Regions from separate parts of the Zhongshania guokunii genome, predicted to be linked through region 2. Evidence: predicted binding sites of a transcription regulator. Region 2 holds the regulator's gene; the other holds the start of a gene.
What was found. The regulator PhoB, encoded in region 2, activates phosphate uptake and scavenging genes when phosphate is short. The targets are predictions, from matches to a motif close to TGTCATAAANNTGTAACA.
Positions count from the first base shown of each region.

Region 1 (4,429 bases), on a different contig from region 2:
TGCGGCTGCTGATCAGCGCGCCGGCTTGGCGGCAGAGCTGCTCCAGCGACAGCAGCTCAGACAGGCGCCGATGCAGGCGGCCACGGCAGGCGTCCATAACGGTGGTGAGATCGGGCAGCGCGGGGCCGACGGGCTCTTCGGCAGGGGTGTCGCTGGTGGCGTCAAAATCAGTATAAATTTGGCTTTGCGGCATCGTTTAGCCAGCCACAGCGGCTGGGTAGGTCTCGCGAATAGCGCCGCTGCTCTGCCACAATTGCGCGACCAGTGCGTCGCTATTATGCCATTGCTTACTCAGTAGCCAGTCGCAAATGGCCTCGGCTACGTCGGGGTAGTATTGGGGCGCTTGCGCGGGAATGGCCTTAAGCCAGCGTTCAATATCGCTTTGGCTAAACTCGGGCATCACGGTGGCTAATTTGAGTTGCTGGAGTGCGGCGGCATTGCCGAGTTGCTCAGATTGGCCGGCCACCGGCTTGGCCAGCGCCGGTATGCCCATGTGCAGGCATTCGCTAATTAATTCAAAGCCCGCATTGCAAATAACCGCCTTGGCGCTGCACAGGTCCTTTTTAAAACCGTGCAAGCTGGTGGGGCGCTGACTAACATTGCCTAGTTCGGCATGGCTGAGCTGCGGCGCGTATTGAATGAAATGTTGGCCGCTAATATTTTGCAGCGCGGCGCTTACAATTGCTTGGTCTTCAAAAGGCAGGTAGACCAAAACATGTTCCGCCACCGTTTGGCGTTGTTCGGCGGGGTTTATAATCGGCGGCACGATGGCGGCGTTAAACCGATCCCAGTGGAGGCCAAGGCGAAATTTTGCCGGTGCAAAATAACGCATAATTAGCCGGTTGCGCAGGTCTACACCGCTTTCTGGTACGGCGGCATTGCCAAAGGCGTACTGGTGGCCAATGCCGATTACTGGCTTGTTTTGCAGGCGGCCAGCCCAAGCGGTTAAGGGCTCAAAATCGGTGATGATGGCGTCGTAGCTGCTGAGGTCGAGGCTGCGCAGGTCGCGAATAAATTGCACAGGCTGCGCTTGGAGTACGGTTTTTAAATTGCTGATACGGCCCTTGTCGGTAACAAAGGTCAGTCCCGCATAAACCTGATAATTACCAAAGGCGGCCATGTCGAAATACTGTTCGGGCGGGCGGCCGCTGAATAAATATTGGACCTCAATGCCGCGTTGGCTAAAGTGGTGAGCCATCATTCTGGCGCGCGAGATATGGCCGTTGCCGGTTCCCTGCACACCGTAAAGCAATTTCATAGAGATTCTCTTACTGGGTAAATAAAATGCGCGAGCGCTGATGTTGGGCGCAGGCGCTGGCAGTCAGACGGTCGCAATACTGTGGCCTAAATGTGCGATGGCAATGCCGAGGCTGGCGCCGGCCAAGGTGTCGGTGGGGAAGTGAACTCCCAAAATGACGCGGGATGCACCAACGGCCGTGGCCCAAATGAATAGCGGCGCGCCGATAATGCCAAAAAACAGCACGGTCATTGTTGCCAGTAGAAAGGCGGCGGCGGTGTGGCCCGACGGAAAACTGAATTCATCTGAGGCGATGATGGCGGCGCTAAAGGCGGGAATGGCCGCCGGTGGGCGCCGTCTTCGGCAGGTGTTTTTTAATACCCAATAAGCGGGCAACCACGCGGCAAAGCTGATTAGCACTGCGCTAAAATAGGCTAAGCCCTGCTGCACTCCTGTGGCGTACACCAAGATAGGAAGGCCGAGTTGAGCGTAGCCGTCGCCAGTTTTTGATACACTGCGGGCTACACGAGATAAATGTTGCTGGTGGCGAGTATTTACGCAGGCCAGAAACATTCTCACATCGAACTGATTTATCGACTGTATTAAGCGCATAGTATGGTCCTCACACTTAAGACCATACGCCTCGCTGTTTGCATTTGTGTGACTGTGCTATGTCACTTTTAAGACAAAGTGGGCTTTTTTAACAAGGCGTTTAGGCGTTTTCTATTAGCAAGATACTGCCGCGATGGCGGCGATTGGTTGTTACTTCTCTGGGCAGAAGTTCGGCAAAAAATTCGTCTATACAGGCTTCGGCCACGTCGATGAATGGCGGGCGGTGGGGGTCGGCAATGATGATTTGTTTAACCCCAGCATTCACCGCGCGGTCAATTAAATTAAACAGGGTTTCGCTCATCTCGTCCCAGAAGCAAATATCACTGGCGATAATAATGTCGTAAGCGCCGAGTTCTTCAGTGCTAAACGCGGTAAAATCAGCTGTTAAGGTGTTGATCGTCACCTGATTATGCTCTGCTAATAGGGACAGATACGGAAACACCGCAGGGTCGGCATCAAGCGCTGTTACTGCCGCCTGCTGGTACTTGGCGCAATATATGCTAGCTAAACCCCAGCCGCAGCCTAGCTCTAGCACGCGGCTCCCCAGCGGCAAAGGATTTTCTTGCAAATAGTCCATCAACAGATAGGCACTGCCCCATAGTTTATTGCCATGCAAATGGGTAGCCGCGGTGCGCCGTTTGAGTCTGCGCATATCGGGATGGGCGGCTAGCAAGCTGGTAACGCCATAAAACTGCTGGCTGTGGGGGGTGGGGGCAGACATGGAGAATCTCCTGCTTGGCGCTAAGTGTGGCGTGCATTTTATGGTTTGAATACAAAGCTGGCGAGTAATTTTGCTCATGCTCGCAATTTTATACGGAAGGAGTTGGTGCGCTGGTTTTATCGCACAGCGCTGACTCAGTATTGGGTGTGTTACGAAATACGAGGAAGGACCGTGGTGAAAAAGTTTGATTACGATATGTTGGTATTGGGCAGTGGTCCTGCGGGTGAAAGCGCCGCACTTAATGCGGTGAAACACGGCAGTAGTGTGGTGGTGATTGAAGCGCAAGAGACCGTCGGTGGCGCTTGCACTCACCAGGGCACTTTGCCTTCTAAAGCCCTGCGCCATATGGTTAGGCAGGCCATTCGCTTTAATCAAACCCCTATTTTTCGCGAAATTGGTGATCCTCGAACCCTCACTTATCCGCGCCTACTGAGTCATGCTAATGAGGTTATTTCTCGCCAGGTAGCAATGCGTAGCCGCTTCTATCACCGCAATCAAATTCCGTTACTTTACGGAGTTGGTCGCTTTATAGACGCGCACACTGTTGCAGTGCGGGGCGAAGATGGCCAAGAAGACGTCATTACGGCAGCGACGATGGTTATTGCCACCGGCTCGCGGCCATATCAACCTGCCAATATCGACTTTAAGCATCCGCGGGTTTACGACAGCGACAGCATTTTAAAAATGAATAATACCCCCAAGAAAATTATTGTGTATGGCGCGGGGGTGATTGGCTGTGAATACGCGTCGATATTTTCTGGTATAGGCATGAAGGTCGAACTCATCAATAGCCGTGATCGCCTATTAGAGTTTTTGGACGATGAAATTTCCGATGCTCTGAGCTACCAGCTGCGCAATACCGGGGTAATGATTCGTCACCGCGAAGTGTATAAGTCGGTAGAGGTGAGTGACAAGGAAGTGGTGCTGCACTTGGAATCTGGTAAGCGTTTGCATGCCGATGCGCTACTTTGGTGTAATGGCCGCAGCGGCAACACCGACGGTTTGGGGTTAGAAACTATTGGCTTGGAAACTGATCATCGCGGTCAGTTGGTGGTGAACGAGCACTATCAAACCACCGTGCCAAATATTTACGCGGCGGGCGATGTTATTGGTTGGCCCAGCTTGGCTAGCGCGGCCTACGATCAAGGTCGCTCAGCGGCTGCGTCGGCGCGGGGTAAAGAGAGCTGCCGATTTGTTGACGATGTGCCGACCGGTATTTATACCTTGCCAGAAATCAGTTCAGTGGGTTTGACCGAGCGTGAGCTCACCGAGGCCAAAGTGCCTTATGAAGTGGGGCGTGCGTTTTTTAAAGACACCGCCCGCGGCCAGATCAGCGGCGAGACCGTGGGAATGCTCAAATTGCTATTCCATGTTGATACTTTGGAGATTCTTGGCATTCACTGCTTTGGTGCCGAGGCGGCTGAAATCATCCACATTGGTCAGGCAATAATGAAACAAGAAAATGGCGGTAATACGCTGCGCTATTTCGTGACGACCACATTTAATTATCCGACCATGGCCGAGGCTTACCGCACTGCCGCTTTGAATGGCCTTAACCGCCTGTGATCGCATAAATGCCGGTGGTGACATATACCTACCACCGGTTGTCTAAAGTTAGTGGCTGCTAGCGCTTGCCGCGAGAGATTGTTGGCGATATTGCTGTAGGAGTTTTGGCTTTGACGAAAGCTAAAAATTGGCGCAATGAAATAGTCGAAAATTTTTATTGACAGATACGCGAGATCATCATAAATAGTGCCCTGAATCACCACGGTTAGCCGAGGTGTTCATTCTGTATCGACGTAGTACTGGAGTGGGCAAGCAATGGCAAGTGACCTAGCAGATGATGATATCGACGATAT
Region 1 covers NZ_JBFRYA010000003.1:169,327-173,755, forward strand. The annotation lists gene AB4876_RS04905 (M14 family zinc carboxypeptidase) at 1-193, opposite strand, end outside; gene AB4876_RS04910 (MJ1255/VC2487 family glycosyltransferase) at 197-1,258, opposite strand; gene AB4876_RS04915 (phosphatase PAP2 family protein) at 1,322-1,849, opposite strand; gene AB4876_RS04920 (class I SAM-dependent methyltransferase) at 1,950-2,570, opposite strand; gene sthA (Si-specific NAD(P)(+) transhydrogenase) at 2,745-4,136, shown strand; gene AB4876_RS04930 (PA3496 family putative envelope integrity protein) at 4,392-4,429, shown strand, end outside.
Region 1: AB4876_RS04915 (phosphatase PAP2 family protein) is a predicted target of PhoB. The motif match lies at 1,908-1,925, and genes of this name have one in related genera.

Region 2 (4,429 bases):
CTCGCCCCACAAAGTCATCAGGTTAGCGAGTGTATCGGAGCCAACGCTAGATAAATTACCCGATACGCCAGATGCCTTGGTGTAGTCTGGCAGTTTGCTATCTACGCTCGTATCGGCAACCGCGCCCATTGACGACAAAGCCACAACCGTACTTGCTACTAAATATTTGATCTTCAATTCGATACTCCCAAAGCCATTAAGCTGTTACAACGATGCCACTTTATAGACGAATTATGACAACTTTGTGACAACAGCCCCAAATATCCTTTACCGCCAGCTTAAGCCACTTTTACTGCTGCAGATTTGGGAAAGACACAGCTAAAAACACTGCCGGTATTAGGCACACTACGGATACGCAATTCGGCTCGATGGCGAATAAGAACATGCTTAACAATGGCCAGACCCAGCCCAGTGCCGCCCGTATCAAGGGAGCGGCTTTGATCTACGCGGTAAAACCGCTCTGTTAAACGAGGGATATACTGGGGTTCAATGCCTATTCCGGTGTCTTCAACTTCAAAATAGGCATGGTAGTCATCTTGATACCAGCGCAAAATTATCTTGTCATTTTCACTGGTATAGCGCGCAGCATTGACCGCCAAATTAGAAAAAGCGCTGCGCAATTCATTGGCATTGCCATTTATTGCAATATTATCGTCACATTCAATCACAATATTCCGCGAGCCACTCGCTGCGGTCTCACTCTCTTCGCGAATCATTTCCATTAATGGCCGCAAGCGAATAACACTTTCATCAGCCAATTTTGGCACCGACTCTAAGCGCGACAGCAACATAAGGTCTTGGATTAATAAATTCATCCGCCGCGACTGTTGCAGCATTTGATTTACCGCCCTATCCCAGCGCGGATTTTCGCCACCGTGCTCAGAAAAAGTCTCTAGATAACCGTTAATCACAGTGAGTGGCGTGCGTAACTCATGGGAGACATTGGCAACAAAATCTTTACGCATTTGCTCTAAACGGTGGGTTCGAGTCACATCACGAGCAAACAATAGACGATTGCGCTTGCCAAAAAAACTGACACTAATACTGAGGTTGATCATGCCATTTACGGGGGAATTCATCTCCAGTGGCGCCTGATAGCGCTCTGCCTCAAAGTACCGTAAAAAGGCGGGACTGCGCAGCAGATTAACCAGCTGCCGGCCGGCATCTCCCTCTTGCCTTAGCCCAAGTAAATCGTGGGCGGAAGAGTTGCACCACTCGATATTGCCCTGGGGGTCGAGCATCACCACCGCGTCGGACATTGACGCAAATGAAGAGTGTAAATAATCAATCATTGCCTGCAGGCGATCACTGTCTTGACTAGAGTCTCGCTGCATTTGGTATATCACATCAAAAACTTGGCCCCACATCCCTATTGCCTCCGGCGGCTCTTCGCCGGTGCCGCTGTACAACCAATCCGACAGACGCTGCAATTGCTGCAATACACGGCCACAGATCAATATTGCGAGCACCAGCAGGGGCAATACCCCCAAGTCAAAAACAACGCAGGCCCCGGCCATTGCAAGCAATGGCACACTAAGCCGTAATAATTCTGTCTTCCAGCTGTAATACCGCATCATTTCGCGCTATGCGCAAACACCCGTGGTGGAAAAACGGTAGCCCGTTCCCCGAACTGTTTGAATTAAGAGGCCGCAGTCGCGAAGTTCGGTCTGCAGCGCCTTGCGAAGCCGCCGAATATGCACATCAACTGTGCGTTCTTCGACATAGACATTGGTTCCCCAAACTTGATCTAAAAGCTGGCCGCGACTATACGCCCGCTCTTGGTGGGTCATAAAGAACTTTAGTAATTTAAACTCGGTAGGCCCCATCTCTAATGGCGTGGCGTCAACAAACACCCGGTGACTGCTAGGGTCTAATTTCAGGCCTGCGACCTCGATGCTCTCCTCCTGCTCACGACTTGTCGAGCGCCGCATTATAGCTTTAATTCGCGCCATTAACTCCCGCGATGAAAACGGTTTGGTAATGTAGTCGTCGGCCCCCACATCCAAGCCCTGCACGCGATTGTCTTCATCGTCTTTGGCGGTCAGCATAATAACTAAAAGGTCGCGGGTCAGCTCATCTCTACGCAGGCGACGCAGTAATTCCAAGCCACTGGTAACCGGCATCATCCAATCTAGCAGCACCAAATCAGGTCGCCGATCCACTATAAGGCCATGTGCGTCCTGCGCATTGCTCGCTTCCAGACACTCATAGCCGGCCAACTCCAGTCCTACCCGTATCATTTCACGGATCGCAGCTTCGTCGTCGACGATCAATATGGTGCTTGCAGTCATCCCTTTAACCTTTTTTTGCGATATTTGTAAGCTGCATTAAAACGATTTTTAGTGACAATTTTATGACACTTCCAATTTTCCCAGCTTAATCAAACACTACCGTCTTATTTCCGTGAACCAAAACACGATCTTCGAGATGATTGCGCAGTGCCCGAGCAAGCACCGATTTTTCGACATCTTTACCAAGACGAACCAAATCGTCTTTGCTGTGCCGATGGGAAACCCGAATTACATCTTGCTCGATGATTGGCCCCTCATCGAGACGTTCGGTGACATAGTGACTGGTGGCGCCGATTAATTTAACACCGCGATCGAAGGCTTTCTGATAAGGGTTTGCACCGATAAATGACGGCAAGAAACTGTGATGGATGTTGATCATTCGCCCTGCGTAAGCCTGGCAAAATTCGGGCTGAATAATTTGCATATAGCGCGCTAATACCACGCAGTCTGCTTGGTATTCTTGGGCCAAGGCCATAATTTTAGCGTGGGCGGGTGCTTTGTTTTGCGGATCAATAGCAACGTATTCAAAGGGGATACCGTGCCATTCCACCATGCTACGCAGGTTTTCGTGATTGGATATAACACAGGGAATATCGCAGTCCAATTCACCACTGTGCCAGCGATGCAATATATCGGCAATACAGTGGGAGGCGTGACTGGCCAAAATAACCACCTTACGCTTAACCGCAGAGTCCACCAGCGCCCAGTGCATACCATACTCCTCGGCAATCGGTGCAAATGCCGCACGGCAGGCCTGCGCACTCACTTTCAGTGATTCGGCGCGAATTTCATTACGCATAAAAAACCAATTGCTCTCGGCATCGGCGTGATAATTTGCCTCGGTGAGCCAACCTCCCTGCTCTGCAACAAACTGACTAACGCGGGCTACTATCCCCACGCGATCTGGGCAGCTAATCACTAAACGATAAGTATGATCCATGTAAAACGCTCAATCCTTCATTAGACTTTATTTAATATACCGCGCAAAGCCTGCGGCAAATCTGCAGGTAAAACCACCGTTTTAGCATTGTCTGAAGAGGCCAAACGCAGCAGCGCTTCGGTGTATTTCTCGCCAAGCAAATAAAGCACAGGCAATTCTTCATTGCCCACCGCCTCAGACACTAGCGAAATAGCGGCGCCACTGGCTTTGGCAAGCACTACTTGGGCTTGCGCATCACGACGCGAGGCCTCTAAACGGCCATCAGCTTCCAAAATGGCCGCCTGTTTTTCACCCTCAGCTTTAGTCACCGCAGCGCGCCGCTGGCGCTCTGCCGCCGCTTGCTCTTCCATGGCCGCCTGCATCGTTGGCGAGGGGTTTATGTCCTGAATTTCTACTGTTTTCAGGGTAATCCCCCAATCGGCAATATCCTCAGATATAGCGGCTTTTAGTTTGGCTTTAATTTGGTCCCGCGACGACAGCGCCGAGTCCAGCGCCATCTCGCCAACAATAGAACGCAGCGCAGTTTGGACTAGGTTTTGAATTGCAAAAGTGTAGTTTTCAACGCCGTAAACCGCTTTTTCTGGTGCCACAATATTAATATAGGCGACCGCATTGGCAATAATCACCGCATTATCTTCGGTAATGACTTCTTGCGAGGGAATATCCAGCACAATGTCTTTGGTGGTCAACTTATAAGCCACCGAATCGATATACGGAATAATAAAATTTAAACCAGGATTTAAAGTAACGTGATACTTACCTAGGCGCTGAACGATATGTTTATAACCCTGCGGGACAGTTTTCACCCCTTTTAACAGGGTGATAACCACCAATATTGCCAATGCAATTACTACTGCCAAGCCATCCATCGCACACTTCCTTATCTTTGAATTTAAATACTTGCCATATGCCTACTTAGGCGCCACCGTGCGGACCGCGCACAATCAGTGTATTGCCTGAAATATCTTCCACACACACGCGATCGCCTACCGAAATTGGCTCCCGGCAAATAAACTGCCACTCGTCACTGCCCAACACCGGTATCGAAAAACGCATAGTACCGTGCTCCACCTCCGGCCCAATACGAATTACCATGCCCTCTTGCCCAATCACCTGCTCCCGCGACATACCAGAAAGCGTGCGGTTTTTCATTTTAGGATGAATAAACTTAAACCACAGCAGTAAATCCGCCACGGAT
Region 2 covers NZ_JBFRYA010000021.1:18,159-22,587, forward strand. The annotation lists gene AB4876_RS17465 (PstS family phosphate ABC transporter substrate-binding protein) at 1-177, opposite strand, end outside; gene phoR (phosphate regulon sensor histidine kinase PhoR) at 279-1,577, opposite strand; gene phoB (phosphate regulon transcriptional regulator PhoB) at 1,584-2,291, opposite strand; gene purU (formyltetrahydrofolate deformylase) at 2,377-3,231, opposite strand; gene AB4876_RS17485 (SPFH domain-containing protein) at 3,252-4,100, opposite strand; gene AB4876_RS17490 (NfeD family protein) at 4,147-4,429, opposite strand, start outside.